Regions from separate parts of the Streptomyces speibonae genome, predicted to be linked through region 3. Evidence: riboswitches for the same ligand, from Rfam matches in the RefSeq annotation. Region 3 holds a riboswitch; each other region holds the start of a gene.
What was found. A riboswitch is a leader RNA that binds a small molecule or an ion and turns the genes downstream of it on or off. The one in region 3 is predicted to bind cobalamin.
Positions count from the first base shown of each region.

Region 1 (7,621 bases), 4.7 Mb from region 3:
CTGCACGGTGGTGCGCAGCGCCGTCAGCCCCTTCCGGTCGTACCGCACCGCCCGCCCGTCCAGCGTCAACTCCCCGCCGTCCGGGCGCAGTCCGCCGCTGAGCAGGCGCATCAGCGTCGTCTTGCCGCTGCCGTTGCGCCCCAGCAGGGCCAGGGCGCGTCCCTCACGCACCTCGAAGTCGAGGCCGGTGAGCACGGGAGGTCCGTCCTCGTACGCGAAGGACACGCCCCGCAGGGCCACCGGCACGGACTCGCTCACGACAGGGGCCTTTCCAGTACCAGGGTGAGGGCGGCCAGCGCCGCCAGGAGCGCCACGCTCAGCACCGTGAACCGGACGGAGATCCGGGTCTCGGGCACCAGCACGCGCAGGGTGCCGTCGTAACCGCGTCCGGCGAGACCGGTCTGCAACCGCGCCGCCCGGTCGAAGGACCGCACGAACGCGGTCGCGCCGAGCCCGCCGAGGGAGCGCCAGGTCGCCGCGCGGGTGGTGTGCCCGAGCCGGGCCGCCTGCGCCTCCCGGACCCGGCGTACCGAGTCGAGCAGCAGAAAGCTCATCCGGTACGTCACCAGCGCCACGTCGACGAGAGGGGCGGGCACGCCGGCGCGCACGAGGCGCGGCAGCAGATCCGACAGGGGAGTGGTGAACGCGAACAGCAGCACCCCGAGGGACGCCGCCGAGGTGCGCAGCAGCAACTCCCCGGCGCGCAGCGGCCCGTCCTCGGCGGGTGAGACGAACCCGTCCGGCCCGCCCACCTGCACCAGCAGGGTGAGCGCCCCGGTGACGCAGAACCCCAGCGGCACCCGGTACGCCCGCCACAGCCGCCGCCCGGGCACTCCGGCCGGGCCGAGCAGGACCGCGAGCGCGGTCACGAGCACCAGGGCCGCGCCAGGCCAGGGCGGCAGCGAGATCGCGAGCGCGGTGAGGCCGAGGCTCAGGACGGCCTTGTCCACGGGATGGCGACGGCGCCACCGACTACTGTGCGCCGCCACGTCAATCGGCAGCACGCCCTCAGCCCCAGGCCCGCTTCGGGTCCCCACCCCGCCCGCTCTCAGCCCCGAAGCCCGAGCCGGAACCCGCACCCGACCCCGAGGCCGTGCCGGCCTCCGATCCCGAGCCCGTGCCCGACGCCGAGCCGGCGGCCGCCCCCGTACCCGAGCCGAGGCCCGCCTCTGAGTTGGTGCCCGTGCCGCGGGCCGAGGACGGGTCCGCCCCCGAGCCGGAGTCCGTCCCCGAGCGGCGGGTCGCGCCCGTGCCAGGGGCCGACCCTGTGCTGGGGGCCGACCCCGTACCCGAGACCGAGCCCGAGGCGGGCCCCGTCTCTGCGTTGGTGCCCGTGCCGGGGGTGGAGGCCGAGCCCGGTTCCGAGCCGATGTCCGCCCCTGAGCTGCCCGTCGCGCCCGTGCCGGGGGCCGGCCCTGAGCCGGCGGCCGACCCCGACCCCGGCCCTGGATCCGAGCCGGAGTCCGGTCCCCCCACGGCGTTCGACGGTGAGCCCGAGCTGGAGCTCGGCTCTGAGTCGGAGGCCGCGTCTTGAGCGGAACCTGTTCCTGGGCCGGTGGCCGGCCCCGAGCCGGAGGTCGGCCACCGGCTCGGGATCGGGGGAGGTCCCGGCTTCGGGCCGGCCCCGGCTGCCGGGGCCGTGTCCGGGGCGGCGACGGCCGTCACCGCTTGCGCCGCGCCCTGGCGGCGGCCGCGGCGGAGGCCGAAGTAGTAGGCGAGGATGCCCGCGCCGAGGGCCGCCTGGAGGGCGAAGAGGGCGGACTCGATCTCGCCGGACGGGGGTTCGTACAGCGGGGAGAACCACGGCTCGTAGTCCGGGTCGATCTCGGTGATCGCGGTCTCCGCCTCCGCGTCCGCGCCCGTGAACGGCTCCTCCTTGTGGTCGCCGAGCCCGAGCACCAGCGGCAGCACCGCGAGCGCGGCCACGAGGAGCAGCAGCAGGCCGTTGATCCTGGCGTTACGGCTCATCGGGCCACCGCCTCGGCCGACTCCGCCCGCTCGCGCCCGGCCACCGAGGACACGAGCACCCCGAGCCGCGTCAGTTCCCCCCGGCTGGACTGCACCAGCATGCGCATCACCAGCACGGTCAGCAGCCCCTCGCTCACCGCGAGCGGAATCTGCGTGACGGCGAAGATGGAGCCGAACTTGCCGAGCGCGCCCAGGAATCCGCTGCCCGGGTCGGGGAAGGCGAGCGCGAGCTGCACACTCGTCACGCAGTACGTCGACAGGTCGGCGACGAACGCGCCGAAGAACACCGCGACCATCAGCGGCGCCTCGTACCGGCGCAGCAGCCGGTAGACGCCGTACCCGGCCCACGGGCCGACGATCGCCATCGAGAAGACGTTGGCGCCCAGCGTGGTCAGACCGCCGTGGGCGAGCAGCAGCGACTGGAACAGCAGGGTGATGGTGCCCAGCACCGCCATGACCGGCGGCCGGAACAGCACGGCGCCCAGTCCCGTACCGGTGGGGTGGGAGCAACTGCCGGTCACCGACGGCAGTTTCAGCGCGGACAGGACGAACGTGAAGGCTCCCGACGCGCCGAGCAGCAGCGTGCTCTCGGGATGTTCCCGCACTTCACGGATGAGCGACCGGGCTCCGTGGACGACGAACGGCGCCGACGCGGCGCCCCAGGCGACCGCGTGCACCGGAGGCAGAAAACCCTCGGCTATGTGCATGGCTCAGCAGACCCTCTCCAGCACCTCGTGGATGGTTGACGCGCCTTGGCCGGTCTCCTGGCTGACGGGTACCACCGCCCGTGCTCCGCCTTCCCGGGTCCCGAAGGACCCAGTGGCTGCCCGTGAGGGCCGGAGCCGGACTTCCCGATCACAGTGGCGAGGGCCGCACCGGTATCGCACCGATTTCCCGTCACCAAGGCGTGGTGACAGTAGTGCCCGCACCGGCCCGGTGACAAGCGGTCACAGGGGGCGCGCGGACGGCGCCCGGCAGCTCGGACACCGGCGCACACCTGCGCACTTGACACACGCGGCGCCCATCGCAGGGCCGGGGGAGTGAAGGGCCGCCGTCCTGGGCAGAACCTTGCTGCATGTAATGTGCAACAGCGATATTCAGGCAACAGGGATGTGAGGATCGATGACGACCCGACGGATACGGGGCGCCGCCGCGGTGGCGATGGCCGGTGCGCTCGCCGCCTGTTCGGCGCCCGGCGACGGCGGAACGGACGACGGCGCGGCCGCCGATTCCGTCGTGATCGGGGTCTCCACCGAACCGGACACCCTCAGCCCCCTGCTCGGCTACGGCAAGGACGGCAACTCCAAGATCTTCGACGGGCTCCTCGCCCGGAACGCCGATCTCAGCCTGAAACCCGCGCTGGCGGCGTCGCTCCCCGAGGTCACCGACGGCGGCCGCACCTACACGTACACCCTGCGCGACGGCGTGGAGTTCAGTGACGGCGAGCCGCTCACCGCCGACGACGTGGTGTTCACCTACCGCACCGTCCTGGACGACAAGACCAACAACCCCGCCAAGAGCGAACTGGACGCCATCAAGGAGGTCCGGGCGGACGGCGACGACACGGTCGTCTTCACCCTGGACTACCCCTACGCGGGCTTCGCCGCCCGCACGGTCCTGCCCGTCGTCCCCGAACACATCGCAGGGAAGCAGGACCCCAACACCGGCGCCTTCAACACCGAACCGGTCGGCACGGGACCGTACGTCCTCACCGGCTGGAGCAAGGGCGAAAAGCTCACGTTCAAGGCCAATCCGGACTACTGGGGCGGCGCCCCCGAGGTGAAAAAGCTCACCATGGCGATCATCGCCGACGACGACGTCCGCGCCACCCGGCTGCGCTCCGGCGACCTGGACGGCGCCACCCTCCCGCCCAACCTCGCCGCCACCTTCGCCGACGACGACGGGCTCGGCACCCACCGGGCGACGAGCTACGACTTCCGCGCCGTCACCCTCCCCACCGGCAACCCGGTCACCGGCGACACCGCGATCCGGCGGGCCCTGGACCTCGCCGTGGACCGCGAGGCCATGGTCGACAAGATCCTCGACGGCGCCGGCCGCCCCGCCTACGGCCCGCTGCCCGTGGACGACCCCTGGTTCGCGAAGGGCATCGAACGCGACCAGGACCTCGACGAGGCGGGCCGCATGCTCGACAAGGCCGGCTGGAAGGCCGGTGAGGACGGCGTCCGCGCCAGGAACGGCCGCCGCGCCTCCTTCACCCTCTACTACCCCTCCGGCGACAAGGTCCGCCAGGACCACGCCCTCGCCTACGCCTCCGACGCAAAGAAGGCCGGCATCGAGGTGAAGGTCGAGAGCGCCACCTGGGAGGTCATCGAACCCCGGATGCACCGCGACGCCGTCCTCGCCGGCTTCGGCAGCACCGGCGACCCCGACTTCGGCCTCTACACCCTGCTGCACTCCTCCCTCGCCGGTGACGGCTTCAACAACATGGCCCGGTACGACGACCCGGCCGTGGACGAGGCCCTCGACACCGGCCGCCGCAGCCGCGACCCCGAGGTCCGCAAGAAGGCCTACGACGACCTCCAGCGCGCACTCGTCAAGAACCCCGGCTACACCTTCCTCACCCACATCGACCACGTGTACGTACTCGCCGACCGCTGGCAGGACCTGACCACCCAGACCGAACCGCACGAGCACGGCTTCGCCAGCGGCCCCTGGTGGAACGTCGAGGACTGGCAGCCGAAGGGATGACCGGCGCCCCCTGGGGAGCGATGGCACGGCTCACGGCACGGCGGGCCGTGCACGCCGTGCCGGTGCTCCTCGTCGTCACCTTCGGCGTGTTCGCCGTCGCCGCCGCCTCCCCCTTCGACCCCGTCAAGGCGTACGCCGGCACCGCCGCGCTCGGCGCCGACCAGGAGACCCTGGACCGGCTGCGGGAGAACCTCGGCGTGGACCGCCCGTTCACCGCCCGCTGGTGGGACTGGCTGACCTCCGCCCTCGGCGGCGACCTCGGCCGGTCCACCGTCATGCGCCAGCCCGTCACCGAGGTCATCGGCGAACGCCTGGCCTGGTCGGCGCTGCTGTGCGCGGTCGCGTTCGCCGTCGCCGTGCTGCTCGGCACCGTGCTCGGCGTGCTCGCCGCCCGCCGCCCCGGCTCCCTCCTGGACCGCGCGGTCACCTCCCTCGCGTACTGTCTGGAGGCGGCGCCGGTCTTCTGGATCGCCCTGCTCGCCGTCTGGCTGTTCGCCCTCGAACTGGACGTCCTGCCGGCCGGCGGCCTCACCGACACCGGCAGCGAACAGGTCACCTTCGGGCAGGTCACCCACCACCTGATCCTGCCCGCCGGCGTCCTCGCCGTCTCCCAGCTGCCCTGGTTCACGCTCTACGTCCGCCAGGGCGTCGGCGACGCCCTCGCGGAGGACCCCGTGCGCGGGGCCAGGGCCCGCGGCCTGAGCGAACGCACCGTCCTGCTCGGCCACGCCCTGCGCTCCGGACTGCTGCCCGTGCTCACCCTGATCGGCTCCCGCGTCCCCGAACTCATCACCGGCGCCCTGCTGGTGGAGAGCGTCTTCAGCTGGCCCGGCATCGCCGCCGCCACCGTGGAGGCGGCCACCGCCGTCGACTTCCCCCTGCTGGCCGCCCTCACCACCCTCGCCACCGTCGCCGTCCTCGCCGGAAACCTCCTCGCCGACCTGCTCTACGGGCTGGTCGACCCGAGGGTGAAGCTGAATGAGATGTGACTGACGTGACCGACATCAGCGTCGAGAAGGCCGGGCAACCGGACGCCGCCGGGTCCGCGGCCCCGACGGCATGGCGCGCGCACGGCACCGCCCGCCGCTCCACTCACACCCTGCGCCTGTGGGTCTCCGCCGCCGTGGCCGCCGTGACGGTCCTCGCGGTGCTGCTGGTACCGCCCCTGGTCCAGCTCGACCAGCAGGCCGTCGACCTGGCGGCGAAACTGCTGCCGCCGGGCTGGTCCCATCCCTTCGGCACCGACGACGTGGGCCGCGACCTGCTGCTGCGCTGCGTCTACGGACTGAGGGTGTCCCTGCTGGTCGGCATCGTCGCCGCGCTCACCGCCACGGTGATCGGCACCGTCGTCGGCGCCACCGCCGGAGCGCTCGGCGGCCGGGCCGACCGCGCGATCATGCGCCTGGTCGACACCCTGTCCTCCGTCCCGCACCTGCTCATGGGCATCTTCATCGTCGCCATGTTCCGGCCGGGCGTCTGGCCGGTGGTGATCTCCGTCGCCCTCACCCACTGGCTGTCCACCGCCCGCATCGTCCGCGCCGAGGTCCTCTCGCTGCGCTCCCGCCCCTACATCGACGCGGCCGTCTCCGGCGGCGCGTCCCGGTGGCGGGTGGCCGTCCGCCATCTCCTCCCCGGCGTCCTGCCCCAGGCCGGACTCGCCGCCGTCCTGATGGTCCCGCACGCCATGTGGCACGAGTCGGCCCTGTCCTTCCTGGGCCTGGGCCTGCCCACGCACACGGCCAGCCTCGGCACCCTCATCCAGGGCGCGCGCGGCTCCCTGCTCGCCGGACAGTGGTGGCCGACCCTCTTCCCCGGCCTCTTCCTGATCGTCCCCACGCTCGCCGTCGCCGGTCTCGCCGGAGTCTGGCGGGAGCGGATCAACCCCCGCCGCCGATCGGAGCTGATGCTGTGACCGAGCGACCCCCCGTGCTGTCGGTCCGCGGACTGTCCGTGCGCTTCCTGCTGCCCGGTGGCCGCCGGATCGCCGCCGTCACCGACGCGCACTTCGACGTGGCACCCGGCGAATGCCTCGCCCTGATCGGCGAGAGCGGCTGCGGCAAGTCCGTCCTCGCCTCCGCCCTGCTGGGCCTGCTCCCCGCCAACGCCCGGACGGCCGGCCACGCCCGCCTCGACGACCTCGACCTGCTCACGGCCGGCGAACGCGTCCTCGCCCGCACCGTACGGGGCCGCCGTATCGGTCTCATCCCGCAGAGCCCCGCCGCACACCTCACCCCCGTGCGCACCATCCGCTCCCAGCTGGAGGAGACGGTCGCCCAGCTCACCGGCGTACGCGGCCGCGCCGCCCTGCGCACCGCCGCCGAACGGGCCGCTGCCCGCGCCGAGTTCCCCACGGACCACCTCGACCGCCACCCGCACGAACTCTCCGGCGGCCTCGCCCAGCGGGCCGCCACCGCCCTGGCCCTCATCGGCGAGGCACCCCTGCTCCTGGCGGACGAACCCACCACCGGCCTGGACCGCGACCTGGTGGACCGCACCGTCGACGAACTGCGCCGCCACGTCGACGCCGGCCGGGCCCTGCTGGTGATCACGCACGACCTCGCGGCGGCCCGGCGCATCGCCGACCGGGTCGCGGTCATGTACGCGGGCCGCATCGTCGAACTGACCGCGGCGGACAGCTTCTTCGGCACCCCGGGCCCCCGCCACCCCTACAGCCGGGGCCTGCTGGAGGCGCTGCCCGACAGATCCTTCACCCCCATCCCGGGACTGCCCCCCGAACTGGGGGACCTCCCCGACGGCTGCGCCTTCGCCGCCCGCTGCGACCGCGCCACGGACGCCTGCACCGCCCTGCCGTCCTTCACCGGCTCGCTCGCCTGCCACCACCCGGTGCCGGCCCCCACCCGGAAGGAAATCCGTGCTTGAACTGCGCGCCGTCACCGCCGGATACGACCGCCGCGCCCCCGTCGTACGCGACGCGAGCCTCACC
Region 1 is NZ_OZ480260.1:1,857,668-1,865,288, reverse strand. Features, by position in the region: gene AC5L3C_RS08220 (energy-coupling factor ABC transporter ATP-binding protein) at 1-258, opposite strand, end outside; gene cbiQ (cobalt ECF transporter T component CbiQ) at 255-1,004, opposite strand; gene AC5L3C_RS08210 (energy-coupling factor ABC transporter substrate-binding protein) at 1,009-1,968, opposite strand; gene AC5L3C_RS08205 (energy-coupling factor ABC transporter permease) at 1,965-2,675, opposite strand; cobalamin riboswitch at 2,706-2,888, opposite strand; gene AC5L3C_RS08200 (ABC transporter substrate-binding protein) at 3,091-4,677, shown strand; gene AC5L3C_RS08195 (ABC transporter permease) at 4,698-5,666, shown strand; gene AC5L3C_RS08190 (ABC transporter permease) at 5,681-6,589, shown strand; gene AC5L3C_RS08185 (ABC transporter ATP-binding protein) at 6,586-7,557, shown strand; gene AC5L3C_RS08180 (ABC transporter ATP-binding protein) at 7,550-7,621, shown strand, end outside.
Region 1: another riboswitch for cobalamin. It lies ahead of AC5L3C_RS08205 (energy-coupling factor ABC transporter permease); the one in region 3 lies ahead of AC5L3C_RS29605 (cobalamin biosynthesis protein).

Region 2 (7,621 bases), 4.6 Mb from region 3:
ATCGTCTCCCTCCGCCTGGCGAGCTCGCGACCGGCGGCCATTGCGTGGTCCGGATACGAAGCCGCCTGGCCCTGGGCGGCCATCCTCCTCCAGTCCCACTCATGTACGACGGCCCGCCACACTTGCCGGTATGATGCAGTTGCACATAACTTGCAATAACGTCGAAGGGCGGACCTTGGGCATGGCGCTCTACACGCTCCCGGAGCTCCCGTACGACTACTCGGCGCTCGCGCCGGTCATCAGTCCGGAGATCATCGAGCTGCACCACGACAAGCACCACGCGGCGTATGTGAAGGGGGCCAACGACACCCTCGAGCAGTTGGCCGAGGCGCGGGACAAGGAGGCGTGGGGGGCGGTCAACGGCCTGGAGAAGAACCTGGCGTTCCATCTCTCGGGGCACATCCTGCACTCGGTCTACTGGCAGAACATGACCGGTCCGAAGGACGGTGGTGGCGGCGAGCCCCTCGCCCGGGACGGTGTCGGGGAACTGGCCGACGCGATCACCGAGTCGTTCGGTTCCTTCGCCGGTTTCAAGGCCCAGTTGTCCAAGGCCGCCGCCACCACGCAGGGTTCCGGCTGGGGCGTGCTCGCCCACGAGCCGCTCAGCGGCCGGCTGATCGTCGAGCAGGTCTACGACCATCAGGGCAACGTCGGGCAGGGCTCCACCCCCGTCCTCGTCTTCGACGCCTGGGAGCACGCCTTCTACCTGCAGTACAGGAACCAGAAGGTGGACTTCATCGAGGCCATGTGGCAGGTCGTCAACTGGCAGGACGTGGCGAAGCGGTACGCCGCGGCCAAGGAGCGGGGCGACAGTCTGCTTCTGCGCCTGTAGCCGCGACAGACGTCCTGCTCGTGATCGTCTTCTCACCCTTCACGGCAGGCGCGACGAAGGGGCCCGCGTGAGTGATCGCTCGCGCGGGCCCCTTCCGTGTTCACTCGGGGGGAGGGAGGAAGGGCGCGGCCGCCGGCACACGCGGCGGTGGTCGCCGCCGACGGCGAGGCGGACGGTGTGCGGCAGCATCAGGCCGACGAAGCCGATCGGTCCGCACGCCGCGACGATGACGCCGGTGACCAGGGAGAGCAGCACGAACATGCGGGCCCGGAAGCGGGCCACGTCCAGGGGTGAACAGCGGGGGACGGGACATGCCGTCGTACACGTGAAGCCTCCTGGGGAGTCCGCGCTCCTCGGATCGGGCCCGCGGCAGGCCAGCGTCCTGACTCCCGGATCGACGCTCCTCCCCCTGGCCTTCCCGCGCGGTGCGCAGTGGCGTGTGGACGGGGGCAACTCCCCGGTCACAGTGGCGGAACCGTGCCGGATTCGCACCGGCTTCCTGTTTCCCGTCGCGGTGATGAACCGGTGATCCTGCGAGCCGCCCGGCTCAGGGCAAAAGGGCGCATGGGCGGAGCTTCACGCGCACGCCCCCTCGCGCCTCGGCACGCGTGTCCGAAAGTTTCGCCCTCTGCTCTCTTGATTGCGGTGTTATGCATTCACATCACCATGCGCTGAAGGAGGTGAGTCGCGTAGGAGGCTATCTGAACTGCGAATATGCCACATCTCAACCCTCTCCATGTGAAGGAAATGTTTCCGAAACTTGGTCGAAACTGTTGACAGGCTCATGGCGGTCTCCGAAGACTTCCCTGCAAGGCCCGCGGGCAGGCCCCGGCCGCCCGCCCCCCACCAGCCTTCATCGGGAGGACGCATGCACAAGGACGGCACGCAGCAGGACCAGTTTCAGCAGAACCCCGCTCCCTTCGGCGGCCTGAGCCGGCGCGGCTTCCTCGGCGCCGGCACCGCCGCGCTCGCCACCGCGTCCGGACTGTTGCTGCCCGGCACCGCCCACGCCGCCACCACCATCACGACCAACCAGACCGGCTACGACGGCATGTACTACTCGTTCTGGACCGACGGCGGTGGCTCCGTCTCCATGACGCTCAACGGCGGCGGCAGCTACAGCACCCAGTGGACCAACTGCGGCAACTTCGTCGCGGGCAAGGGCTGGGGCAACGGCGGGCGCAGGACGGTCCGTTACAGCGGCTACTTCAACCCGTCGGGCAACGGCTACGGCTGTCTCTACGGCTGGACGTCGAACCCGCTGGTGGAGTACTACATCGTCGACAACTGGGGCAGCTACCGGCCCACCGGCGAGCACCGGGGCACCGTCTACAGCGACGGCGGCACGTACGACATCTACAAGACGACGCGCTACAACGCCCCCTCCGTCGAGGGCACCCGCACCTTCGACCAGTACTGGAGCGTCCGGCAGTCGAAGGTGATCGGCTCCGGCACCATCACCACCGGCAACCACTTCGACGCCTGGGCGCGCGCGGGCATGAACCTGGGCGAGTTCCGGTACTACATGATCATGGCCACCGAGGGCTTCCAGAGCAGCGGAAGCTCCAACATCACGGTCAGCGGCTGACGTTCGTCCCGCGCACCGGCGGCCGCGGGCCCCGTCCTCGTGACGGGGCCCGCGTCACGTGTTCTCCCCGGTGCTGTCGTGCTTGCCGGCGCCCGGCCGGTCGTCGCGGTGGCGGGTGCCGGGGAGCAGGTCCTGGACCTTGGCCTTGAGGCCCTGTTTCACCATCGAGCCGCGGTCGCTGTCGCCCTTGAGGATCGCGGTGGCCGCCGCCTCGATCTGGTCGAGCGAGGCGTGCGGCGGGATCGGCGGGACGGCCGGGTCGGTGCGGAAGTCGATGACGAAGGGCCGGTCGGCTGCCAGCGCCCGGTCCCACGCGGCCTCGACCTGCTTGGGCTTCTCCACGCGTACGCCGTCCAGGCCGATGCGCTGGGCGATGTCGGCGTAGGGGAGGTCGGGGATGTGCTGCGACTCCTCGAACTGGGGGGCGCCGGACATGGCGCGCATCTCCCAGGTGACCTGGTTGAGGTCGCCGTTGTTCAGCACCGCCACGATCAGCCGCGGGTCGGACCACTCGCGGTAGTACTTCGCGGCGGTGACCAGCTCCATCATGCCGTTCATCTGCATGGCGCCGTCGCCGACCAGGGCGATCGCGGGCCGGTCGGGGTGGGCGAACTTCGCGCCGATGGCGTACGGCACCCCGGGGCCCATGGTGGCCAGGGTGCCGGACAGGGAGCCGCGCATGCGGCCGCGCAGCCGCAGGTGCCGGGCGTACCAGTTGGCGGCCGAGCCGGAGTCGGCGGTGAGGATGGCGTCGTCGGGGAGCTTGCCGTCCAGGGCGTGCACGACGTACTCCGGGTTGACCGGGTCCGCGCCGACGGCGGCGCGGCGCTGCATGATCTCCCACCAGCGGGCCACGTTCTTCTCGGTCTTCTCCCGCCAGGCCCGGTCCTGCTTGCGGTGCAGCTTGGGCAGCAGGCGGCGCAGGGTCTCGCGGGCGTCGCCGACGAGGTTGACCTCGTTCGGGTAGCGCAGGCCGATCATGTGCGGGTCGATGTCGATCTGCACGGCCCGCGCCTGGTCCAGCTCCGGCATGAACTGCGTGTACGGGAAGCTGGAGCCGATCATCAGCAGGGTGTCGCACTCCTGCATCAGCTCGTAGGAGGGGCGGGTGCCCAGCAGGCCGATGGAGCCGGTGACGTAGGGCAGGTCGTCCGGCAGGGCGTCCTTGCCGAGCAGCGCCTTGGCCACCCCGGCGCCGAGGACGTCCGCCAGCCGCTCGACCTCCTCGCGTGCGCCGCGGGCGCCCTGCCCGATGAGGACGGCCACCTTCTCGCCGGCGTTCAGCACGTCGGCCGCCCGCTGGAGGTCCTCCTCGGCCGGCACCGGCGCGTACCGGCCGAGACCGAGGCTCGAGGGCACCATCTTGAAGGCGTGCGTGGGCGGGCTGTAGTCCAGTTCCTGCACATCGCCGGGGACGATGACCGCGGTGACCGTGCGCCGGGCGTACGCGGTGCGCAGGGCACGGTCGATCAGGTTCGGCAGCTGCTCGGGGACGGTGGCGGTCTCGCAGAAGTCGGACGCGACGTCCTTGTAGAGACTGGCGAGATCCACTTCCTGCTGGTAGGAGCCGCCCATGGCGCTGCGGTTCGTCTGCCCCACCAGGGCCACGACGGGGACGTGGTCCAGCTTGGCGTCGTACAGGCCGTTCAGCAGGTGGATCGCGCCGGGCCCCGAGGTGGCCGCGCACACCCCGACCTTGCCGGAGAACTTCGCGTAGCCGACGGCCTGGAACGCGCACATCTCCTCGTGGCGGGCCTGGACGAACTTCGGTTTGTTGTCCGCCCGTCCCCAGGCCGCCAGCAGACCGTTGATGCCGTCGCCCGCATAGGCGAAGACATGATCGACATCCCACTCGCGCAGCCGCTGGAGGATGTAGTCGGACACCTTGTTGCCGGCCATGCGAGCTCCGTTCCGATCCCGTCGACGGTCCACGGTCCCCGGCCCCGGCGTCCGGCCTGTGGACAAGGCCCGTGCACAGGGGACGCGAGGGCATGACCCTTCAGGGGTAACCGCGCGGGTACGGGCAAAACGTCAGCGGCTGCTGAGCTGCGCGTCGATCGCCTCGGGGGCGAGGAGCTGCTCGGAGGCCAGGGTGGCCGCGCCGATCAGGCCGGCGTCGGTGCCCAGGAGGCTGTGGGTGATCTGCAGATCGCGCGTGGCCAGCGGGTGGGAGCCGGCGTAGACGGCCTCGCGGATGCCCGCCAGCAGGGTCTCGCGCGCCTCGGCGAGCGCCCCGCCGACGGTCACCACGGAGGGGTTGAGGACGCCGACGAGGTCGGCGACCACACTGCCGATGACCCGCCCCGCCTGGCGCACCAGCCCGACCGCGTCGGGGTCGCCCTGACGGGTGAGCGCCACGATGTCCGCGGCCGTCCGCGCCTCGCGGTCCATGCTCCGCAGATCCCGGGCGATCGCCCAGCCGGCCGCCTCGGTCTCCAGGCACCCGACGCTGCCGCACCGGCAGACCCTGCTGCCGCCGCGGTTGAGATGCCCGATGTCCCCGGCCGCGCCGAGCGACCCACGGAAGAGCCGCCCGTCGAGGACCAGCCCGCTGCCGACGCTCATCCCGGCGTCGACCATGAGCAGGTCGGCGGTGTCCGGCCACCGCTTGCGCTGCTCGCCCAGCGCCATGACGTGGGCGCCGTTCTCCAGATGGACGGGCACCTCCGCGAACCGCTGCGCGAAGAACGCGTTCAGATCGAACTCGTACCACTTTCCCATCATGGTCGGGGAGTTGACACGGCCTGTCGTGGTCTCGACGAGCCCCGGCACGGCGACGGCGATGGCCCGCACGTCGCCGGCCGCCGCGCCCGACTGCTCCAGCACGGCCGTGAAGTGCCGGTCCACCTCCCGCATGACCTGTTCCGGCCCGGCATCCATGTCCACCGGTCCGCCGGCCGATGCCAGGACCCCGGCATCCAGGTCGGTCACCGCCACCCGGCAGTGGTCGAGCCCGAGGTCGGCGGCGAGGACCGTGCCGGAGCGCTGGTTGAACTCGAACACCTCGGCCGGGCGTCCGACCGAGGCCGAACCGGGACTGCCCGCCCCGTAGACGATGTAACCCGCCTCCAGCAGTCCCGTCAGCCGGTTCTCGACGGTGGCGCGGGCCATGCCGGAGGCACGGACGAGCTCGGACCGGGTGCGGGCCCGCTTGTTGCGGATCATGTCCAGGAGGTGGCCGGCCCCCGCCGCAGCTCGGCCGTTGCGAATCCCCATGCCAGTCATTATGCCAATCGTGTGCACTATTCCGTTCGACGGTGACGGGAAACCGGGTCGACTGTGACGGGAAGCCGGGTCGACAACAGTGACGGGAAGCCGGGTCGACTGTGACGGGAAGCCGGGGCGACGTGACGGGAAGCCGGGCGGTGCTGCGGGCCGCTAGGGAGCGACCGCCAGCTGCGCGCCCAGCGCGGTCACGGCCTCCCGGGCGTCCGCGCCGCGGGCCTCGATCCGTACCTCGGTGCCGCGGTCCGCGCCCAGGCCCAGCACGGCGAGCATGGCCTTGGCGGCGGCCCGCCGGCCGGCCACGTCCAGGGTGATCTCGGAGGCGAAGCGCTGGGCGGTCGCCACCAGTTGCGCGGCGGGGCGGGCGTGCAGGCCCTCGGGGTCGGCGACGGTCACGTTGACGGCCCACCCGTCCCCGTCCAGCGGCTCGGCGGTGACCGGCGGGGCGGGCGGCGCGGGCTCCAGGAGGGCGCGTACGGCGTCGGCGTCGTCCGCGTGCGCGGCGCGGCCGGCGAGTTCCGTGGCCTCGGCGCCGCTCAGGGCGCCGATCGCGCGCGCGGCGTCCGGCAGACGGGCGGCGGTCATGGACAGTTCGTCCACGCCGAGGCCGATCAGCAGCGGCTGGATCGCGGGGTCGCCCGCGGCCTCGCCGCACACGCTGACCGTGATGCCGTGCGCGTGCGCCGCCGCGACGACCAGGCCGATCGCGTGCAGCAGGGCGGGTGTGTGCGGGTCGAGCAGACGGGTGACGCGGGTGTTGTCCCGGTCGGCGGCGACGAGGTACTGGAGCAGGTCGTTGGTGCCGACGGAGAAGAAGTCGGCCTCGCGCGCCAGGGCCGGGGCGCAGAGCACGGCGGCCGGGGTCTCGATCATGACCCCGAGCCCGACCGGACCGTGCTCGACTCCGTTCGCCGCCAACTCGGCCCGTACCGCGTCGAGATGACCGCGTACGGCGCTCAGTTCCGCGGTGCCGGAGACCATCGGCACGCAGATCCACACCTCTCCGTGCGCGGCGGCCCGCAATGCGGCCCGCAGCTGGGTGCGCAGCACGTCCGGGGCGTCGAGCAGCAGCCGCACACCGCGGTGGCCGAGCATCGGGTTGGCCTCGGCGGCGGTCAGCGGCGGCAGCGGCTTGTCGCCGCCGACGTCGAGCAGACGGATCGTCACCCGTCCGCCGTCCAGGGCCCGGACGGCTCCGGCGTACGCGGCGAGCTGCTCCTCCTCGTCCGGCAGGCCGTCCCCGGCGAGGAAGACGAACTCGGTGCGGAACAGGCCGACCGAGCGGGCGCCGGCGCGGTGGGCGCGGACGGCCTCGTCGGCGGAGCCGATGTTCGCGGACAGCCGGACGCGGTGGCCGTCGCCGGTGGTGGCGTGGGGCAGTGGCTCGGCGGCGGCGGTCTCCCGGGCGCGGGCCGCCGCGGCGGCGCGGGCGACCTCGTCGGGGGAGGGGTCGCGGGTCACGGTGCCCCGGTCGCCGTCGACGAGGAGCGGCGCGCCGGGCCGTATCGCCTCCAGCCCGGACACCTGCACGACGGCGGGGATGCCGAGGGAGCGGGCGAGGATCGTGGTGTGGGCGGTCGGACCGCCGCCGGAGAGAACGAACGCGCGCAGGCGGTCGCGGTCCAGGCCGATGGTCTGCGACGGCGTGAGGTCCGTCGCCACGACGACGGCGTCCTCCGGGAGTTCGGGCTGCCGGGTCTGCCGGGCGGCGCCGAGGGCGGTGAGCAGGCGCAGGCGCAGGTCGTCGACGTCGGTGGCCCGCTCGGCGATGCGCGCGCTGTCGGAGGCGCGCAGGGTGTCCGCCTGCTCGGTGAGGACGCGCTGCACGGCGGTGGGGGCGTCCACGAGCCGGTCGCGCACCGCCGCCGTCAGGCGTTCGCGCAGGCCGGGGTCGGCCAGCATCGCCAGATGGGCGGTGAGGACGCCCTGTCCCTCGGCGCCGGACACGGCGGATCTGAGGGTGTCGAGCTCCTGGG
Region 2 is NZ_OZ480260.1:1,993,054-2,000,674, reverse strand. Features, by position in the region: gene AC5L3C_RS08770 (superoxide dismutase) at 182-832, shown strand; partial or broken gene AC5L3C_RS08765 (iron chelate uptake ABC transporter family permease subunit) at 971-1,120, opposite strand; cobalamin riboswitch at 1,205-1,356, opposite strand; gene AC5L3C_RS08760 (glycoside hydrolase family 11 protein) at 1,701-2,420, shown strand; gene AC5L3C_RS08755 (thiamine pyrophosphate-requiring protein) at 2,475-4,319, opposite strand; gene AC5L3C_RS08750 (ROK family protein) at 4,452-5,636, opposite strand; gene ptsP (phosphoenolpyruvate--protein phosphotransferase) at 5,799-7,621, opposite strand, start outside.
Region 2: another riboswitch for cobalamin. It lies ahead of AC5L3C_RS08765 (iron chelate uptake ABC transporter family permease subunit); the one in region 3 lies ahead of AC5L3C_RS29605 (cobalamin biosynthesis protein).

Region 3 (7,621 bases):
GTTCCTCGCACGCCCTCATGGGCGGTCTGATCGGCGCCACGGTCGCCTCCGCCGGCTTCGGCGGGGTGCACGGCGACGTCCTCGTCACCAAGGTGCTGATCCCCGCGATCGCCGCCCCGCTGGTGGCCGGACTCGCCGCGATGTTCGCCACCCGGCTCACCTACCGCCTGGGCAAGAAGGCCGACGGCAAGGCCGCCGAGAAGGGCTACCGCGCCGGGCAGATCGCCTCCGCCGGCCTGGTCTCCCTGGCCCACGGCACCAACGACGCCCAGAAGACGATGGGCATCATCACCCTCGCCCTGGTGACCGGCGGCACCCTCGCCCCCGACTCCGACCCGCCGCTGTGGGTCATCCTCTCCGCGGGCCTCGCCATCGCCATGGGCACCTACCTCGGCGGCTGGCGCATCATCCGCACCATGGGCAAGGGCCTGACCGACCTCCAGCCGCAGCAGGGCTTCGCCGCCCAGACCAGCGCCGCGACGGTCATCCTGGCCTCCTCGCACCTCGGCTTCTCCCTCTCCACCACGCATTCCGTTTCCGGTTCCGTGATGGGCGCGGGCCTGGGCCGCAAGGGCGGTGTGGTGCGCTGGTCGACCGCCACCCGGATGTTCGTCGCCTGGGGCCTGACGCTGCCGGCGGCGGCCCTGGTCGCCGCGCTCGCCGAGTGGATCTGCGGCTTCGGCGACTGGGGCACCGCCCTCGTGGCCGTCTTCCTGATCGCCTCCAGTGCCGCGATCTGGAAGGTCTCCCGGCGCGAGGTCGTCGACCACACCAACGTCAACGACCACGACGTGCCGGACGCGGAGCCGTCCGGCGTGGTGACGCAGGCCATGGCCGCGGTGACGCCTCCCCCGGCGGGCACCGTGGCCGACGAGATCTCGGTCACGATCCCGGCCCCGGAGTCCGCCGACCCGGCGACCCCGTCGGCCAGGACCACCGTCTGACCGCGACCCGGTACGAAGGAAGTAGAGCACCATGAAAATCGACTGGGCGGCCCTCGGCTCCGTCTTCGGCGTCAGCCTCGTGGTCACGGTGGCCCTGGTGGGCCTGTTCACCCTCGGCATCTCCGGTCTGTCCCACCGCGAGCGGGCCGCCGCACAGGGCCGGCCCGCGGCCCTGGCGGTCACCGGCGCGTACGCCTGCTTCGCGGCGTGCGCGGCGGCGGTGGGGTACGGCATCTACCTGATCATGGCCTGACGGGTCATGGCGGCCTGACCGCACAGCGCGTCCGTCCGGCGGGCGGTGCGGGAGCCGGAGCTCCCGCACCGCCCGCCGGCGTGTGCGCGCCCGTCCCCGGTTCACCCACCGGCGCCCCTCTGTGGGCCTCAGCACACTTCAGCCTCGCAGGTCAACGGCAAGTTGACGGCCCTTCGGGGGCCGTGGTGGACTGCCTCAGCCAATACGGCGGCAGGAGAGGAAGCCGGTGCGAATCCGGCGCGGTCCCGCCACTGTCACCGGGGTGAGCCACCCGGGGAGCCAGGAACTCTCGCCGCCGGTCTCGTCGAACCAGGGCGTGGACACCCTGAGTGAGGACATATCGCCATGCGCGGCTGCCTGTTGAGGTCGACCAGCGACACACCGCCCCGCTCCGGGGCCGCTCCCTCCGGATCCGTCACCGGCTGAACCCATGGGTGCCGACCGCGTGTTCGCGTACGGCGCCGCCGCCGGCCTCCTCGGCGACCTGCTGCTCGGCGATCCCCGCCGCGGGCATCCGGTCGCCGCTTTCGGGCGGGCCGCGGCTGCCGTGGAGCGGGTGCTGTGGCGCGACGACCGGGGCCGCGGGGCCGTGCACACCGCCGTGTGCGTCGGCGGCGCCGTCACGCTCGCGAGCCTCGCCGCCCGCGCCGTACGCCGTAGTCCCGCCGCTTCCGTTGCCCTGACCGGCGTCGCCACCTGGGCCGTCGTCGGCGGCACCTCGCTGGCCCGGGAGGCCCGCGCCATCGGGCGCGCCCTGGAGTCCGGGGACGTCGAGGCGGCCCGCGCCCGGCTGCCCCATCTGTGCGGCCGGGACCCGCAGGCGCTGGATGCCGACGGCATCGCCCGCGCGGTGGTGGAGTCCGTCGCCGAGAACACCTCCGACGCCGTGGTGGGCGCGCTGGTGTGGGGCGCCGTCGCCGGGGTGCCGGGCCTGGTGGGGTTCCGGGCCGTCAACACCCTGGACGCGATGGTGGGTCACAAGTCGCCCCGCCACCGCCGCTACGGCTGGGCCTCCGCCCGCCTCGACGACGTCGCCGGCTGGCCGGGGGCGCGGCTGACCGCCGTACTCGCCGCGCTCGCGGGACCGGACCCGCGCGGGGCCGTACGGGCCTGGCGCGCGGACGCGGCGAAGCATCCGAGCCCCAACGCCGGTCCCGTCGAGGCGTCCTTCGCGGGCGCGCTCGGCGTACGGCTCGGCGGCACTCTCTCCTACGGCGGACGGGTCGAGCACCGGCCGGTCCTGGGCGGCGGCGGACGCGCCGTGAACGTGTCCGACATCGATCGGGCGGTACGGCTCTCGCGGCGGGTCGGCTGGCTCGCGCTCGCCGCCGGCGTCGCCGCGCGGAGCGTCGTGAAGGGACGTGCGTCGTGAGCGGTGGAGGTCTGCTGGTCGCCGGGACCACCTCGGACGCCGGCAAGAGTGTGGTGACCGCCGGGATCTGCCGGTGGCTGGTGCGGCAGGGCGTGAAGGTCGCCCCGTTCAAGGCGCAGAACATGTCGCTGAACTCGTTCGTGACCCGGGAGGGCGCCGAGATCGGACGGGCGCAGGCCATGCAGGCCCAGGCCTGCCGCCTCGAGCCGACCGCGCTGATGAACCCGGTGCTGCTCAAGCCGGGCGGCGAACGGTCCAGCCAGGTGGTGCTGCTGGGCCGGCCCGTCGGCGAGATGAGCGCCCGCGGATACCACGGCGGACGCCAGCAGCGGCTGCTGGGCACGGTCCTTGACTGTCTGGAGCGGTTGCGGGGCACGTATGACGCGGTGATCTGTGAGGGTGCCGGCAGCCCGGCCGAGATCAATCTGCGGCGCACCGACATCGTGAACATGGGGATCGCCCGGGGCGCCGGACTGCCGGTCCTCGTGGTCGGCGACATCGACCGGGGCGGTGTCTTCGCGTCGTTCTTCGGCACGGTGGCGCTGCTCTCGCCCGAGGACCAGCGGCTGGTCGCCGGGTTCCTGGTCAACAAGTTCCGCGGCGACGTCTCGCTGCTGGAACCCGGCCTGGACATGCTGCACGGTCTGACCGGGCGGCGGACGTACGGCGTGCTGCCCTTCCGGCACGGCCTCGGCATCGACGAGGAGGACGGGATGGGGGTCCCCCCGCTCGAGCGAAGCCGAGAGTGGGGGAGGGTGTCGCTGCGCGGCGCCGTACGGGAGTCCGCGGTCGCCGCGCCGGCCGGCGAGGACGTGCTGCGGGTCGCCGTGTGCGCGGTGCCGCTGATGTCCAACTTCACGGACGTGGACGCGCTCGCCGCCGAACCGGGCGTCGTGGTGCGGTTCGTGGACCGGCCCGAGGAACTGGCCGACGCCGACCTCGCGGTGGTGCCCGGAACGCGCGGTACCGTGCGGGCGCTCGAGTGGCTGCGGGAGCGCGGACTGGCGGACGCGCTGCGGCGGCGGGCGGCCGAGGGGCGCCCCGTGCTGGGGATCTGCGGGGGCTTCCAGATCCTCGGGGAACAGATCGAGGACCACGTGGAGAGCCGGCAGGGGCGCGTCGACGGGCTCGGCGTGCTGCCCGTACGGGTGCGTTTCGCCGACGGCAAGACGCTCGCCCGGCCCGTGGGGGAAGCCCTCGGGGAGCCCGTCGAGGGCTACGAGATCCATCACGGGGTCGCCGAAGTACTGGGAGGGGAACCCTTCCTGGACGGCTGCCGGGCCGGGCAGACCTGGGGCACCCACTGGCACGGCTCGCTGGAGTCGGACGGCTTCCGGCGGGCCTTCCTGCGCGAGGTGGCGCGGGCCTCGGGACGCCGCTTCGTACCGGCCCCCGGCACCTCGTTCGCCGCGCTGCGCGAGGAGCAGCTCGACCGGCTCGGCGACCTGATCGAACAGCACGCGGACACGGACGCGCTGTGGCGGCTCATCGAGTCCGGCGCGCCGCAAGGACTGCCCTTCATTCCACCGGGAGCGCCCGCATGAGCACTGTGTTGTTGTTGTCGACCGCCGACACGGACCTCCTGGCGGCCCGTGCCTCCGGCGCCTCCTACCGGATCGGCAACCCGACCCGCGTGGACGTGGCCGACGAGCTGCCCGCGCTGCTCGACGGCGCGGACCTCGCCGTCGTACGGCTGCTCGGCGGCAAGCGGGCCTGGGAGGACGGACTCGCCGCGCTGAAGGCGTCCGGGATCCCGGCGGTGCTGCTCGGCGGGGAGGCCGTACCCGACGCGGAACTCATGGCCGAGTCGACCGTGCCCGCAGGGGTGGTCGCCGAAGCGCTGCGCTACCTCGTCGAGGGCGGCCCCGGCAACCTGACCGAACTGGCCCGGTTCTTGTCGGACACCGTGCTGCTGACCGGCGAGGGGTTCGAACAGCCGCGCCCGATGCCGGAGTTCGGGCTGCACGGGGAGCGGGCCCCGGTCGAGGGCCGCCCCACCGTCGGCGTGCTCTTCTACCGGGCGCACGAACTGAGCGGCAACACCGCCTTCGTGGACACGCTGTGCGACGCGATCGAGGCACGGGGCGCCAACGCCCTTCCCGTGTACTGCGGTTCACTGCGCGGCGCCGACCCGGGGCTGTACGAGCTGCTGGCGCGGGCCGACGCGCTGGTCGCCACCGTGCTCGCGGCCGGCGGCACGCACGCCTCGCAGGCGTCGGCGGGCGGTGACGAGGAGGCGTGGGACATCGGGGCGCTCGCCGATCTGAACGTGCCGGTGCTGCAAGGGCTCTGCCTGACCTCGTCGCGCGCCGCGTGGGAGGAGTCCGACGCGGCCCTGTCCCCCATGGACGCGGCGATGCAGGTCGCCATCCCGGAGTTCGACGGCCGCCTCGTCACGGTCCCGTTCTCCTTCAAGGAGCAGGGCCCCGACGACGTCCCGGTGTACGTCGCCGACCCGGAGCGGGCCGCGCGGGTGGCCGGGATCGCCGTACGCCACGCGGCGCTCCGGCACAAGCCGAACGCCGAGAAGAAACTGGCGCTGGTCTTCACCGCCTACCCGACGAAGCACTCGCGGGTCGGCAACGCGGTGGGGCTGGACACCCCGGCCTCGGCGGTGCGGGTGCTGGACGCGCTGCGGGAGGCGGGCTACGGGGTCACCGACCACCCTTCCGAGGGCGACGAGCTGATCCACCGGCTCATCGAGGCGGGCGGGCACGACGTGGAGTGGCTGACGGAGGACCAGTTGGCGGCGGCGCCCGCACGCGTTCCGCCGGCTGACTACCGCGCCTGGTTCGAGAAGCTGGACCCGGAGCTTCGGGAGGGGATGCGTCAGGCGTGGGGCGAGCCGCCGGGGTCGCTGTACGTCGACGGAGACGACATCGTCCTCGCCTCGCTCCGGTTCGGGAACGTCGTGGTGATGATCCAGCCGCCGCGCGGCTTCGGCGAGAACCCGATCGCGATCTACCACGACCCGGACATGCCGCCGTCGCACCACTACCTGGCGGCCTACCGCTGGCTGGAGAACAGTTTCGGCGCCGACGCCGTCGTGCACATGGGCAAGCACGGCACGATGGAGTGGCTGCCGGGCAAGGGGCTGGGCCTGAGCGCCGGGTGCGCGCCGGACGCGGTCCTCGGCGACCTGCCGCTGGTCTATCCGTTCATCGTGAACGACCCCGGTGAGGGGACACAGGCGAAACGGCGCGGGCACGCCACGGTCGTCGATCACCTGGTGCCGCCGATGGCGCGGGCCGACACCTACGGCGATCTCGCCAAGCTGGAGCAGCTGCTCGACGAGTACGCGCTGGTCTGCGACCTGGACCCGGCGAAGGCACCGGCGGTACGGGCGCAGATCTGGACGCTGGTGAAGGCGGCCGAGCTCCACCACGACCTGCACGTGGACGACCAGCCGGACGACGACGCGTTCGACGAGTTCGTCATGCACATCGACGGCTATCTGTGCGAGATCAAGGATGTGCAGATCAGGGACGGTCTGCACATTCTCGGCGGCGGCCCGGTCGGCGAGCCGCGCGTGAACCTCGTCCTGGCGGTGCTGCGCGCCTCGCAGGTGTGGGGCGGGCAGGCGAACGCCCTGCCGGGGCTGCGGGCCGCGCTGGCCGCGCACTTCGGGCTGGTGGAGAAGGAACTGCTGACCGAGCCGGGCGCTCCGGTGAAGGTGCCGGTGGAGCTGACGGACCTGGTGGACGGCCCGGCGCGGTCGGCCGCCGACGCGATCGACCTGCTGGAGCAGTTGTGCCGGCGGATCGCGGAGGGGATGGAGGAGCGCGGCTGGGCGACCGGCGAGAGTGCTGCTCTGGTACGGGAAGTGCTGGGCGTGGAGCTTCCCGACGCGGTGGCCGTGCTGCGGTTCGCGTGCGAGGAGGTCGTGCCCCGGCTGGAGAGGACGACGGACGAGATCGGGCACATCCTGCGGGCGCTGGACGGCGGTTACGTCCCGGCGGGACCGTCGGGGTCGCCCACGCGCGGTCTGGTCAATGTGCTGCCGACCGGCCGGAACTTCTACTCCGTCGACCCCAAGGCGATTCCGTCGCGGCTGAGCTGGGAGGTGGGGCAGTCGCTGGCGGACTCGCTGGTGCAGCGGTATGTGCAGGACACCGGCGCGTATCCGAAGTCCGTGGGCCTGACGGTGTGGGGTACGTCCGCGATGCGCACCCAGGGCGACGACATCGCCGAGATCCTGGCGCTGCTGGGGTGCCGCCCGGTGTGGGACGACGCGTCGCGCCGGGTGACGGGCTTCGAGGTGGTGCCGGTGGAGGAACTGGGCCGGCCGCGCATCGACGTCACCGTCCGCATCTCCGGCTTCTTCCGGGACGCCTTCCCGCACGTCGTGGGGCTGATCGACGACGCGGTACGGGCGGTGGCGGAGCTGGACGAACCGGCCGAGTCCAACTACGTACGCGCGCATGTGGAGGAGGACACCGCCGAGCACGGCGACCGGCGGCGGGCCACGGCGCGCATCTTCGGCTCGAAGCCGGGCGCGTACGGGGCGGGGCTGCTGCCGCTGATCGACGCCCGCAACTGGCGCTCCGACGCGGACCTCGCCGAGGTGTACGCGGTGTGGGGCGGCTACGCCTACGGGCGCGGGCTCGGCGGGCGGGCGGCGCGCGGGGACATGGAGACGGCGTTCAAGCGGATCGCCGTGGCGGCGAAGAACGTCGACACGCGCGAGCATGACATCGCGGATGCGGACGACTATTTCCAGTACCACGGCGGCATGGTCGCGATGGTGCGGCACCTGACGGGCGCGAGCCCGGAGGCGTACGTGGGCGACTCGGCGACTCCGGAGCAGGTGAAGACCCGCACGCTGGGCGAGGAGACGCACCGGGTCTTCCGGGCCCGGGTGGTCAACCCGCGCTGGATGAGCGCGATGCGGCGGCACGGCTACAAGGGCGCCTTCGAGATGGCGGCCACCGTTGACTACCTCTTCGGCTACGACGCCACCGCGGGCGTGGTTGACGACTGGATGTACGAAAAATTGGCGTCCGAGTACGTGTTCTCGCCGGAGAACCAGGAGTTCATGCGGAAGTCCAACCC
Region 3 is NZ_OZ480260.1:6,582,221-6,589,841, reverse strand. Features, by position in the region: gene AC5L3C_RS29615 (inorganic phosphate transporter) at 1-944, shown strand, start outside; gene AC5L3C_RS29610 (hypothetical protein) at 976-1,197, shown strand; cobalamin riboswitch at 1,389-1,508, shown strand; gene AC5L3C_RS29605 (cobalamin biosynthesis protein) at 1,628-2,569, shown strand; gene AC5L3C_RS29600 (cobyric acid synthase) at 2,566-4,113, shown strand; gene cobN (cobaltochelatase subunit CobN) at 4,110-7,621, shown strand, end outside.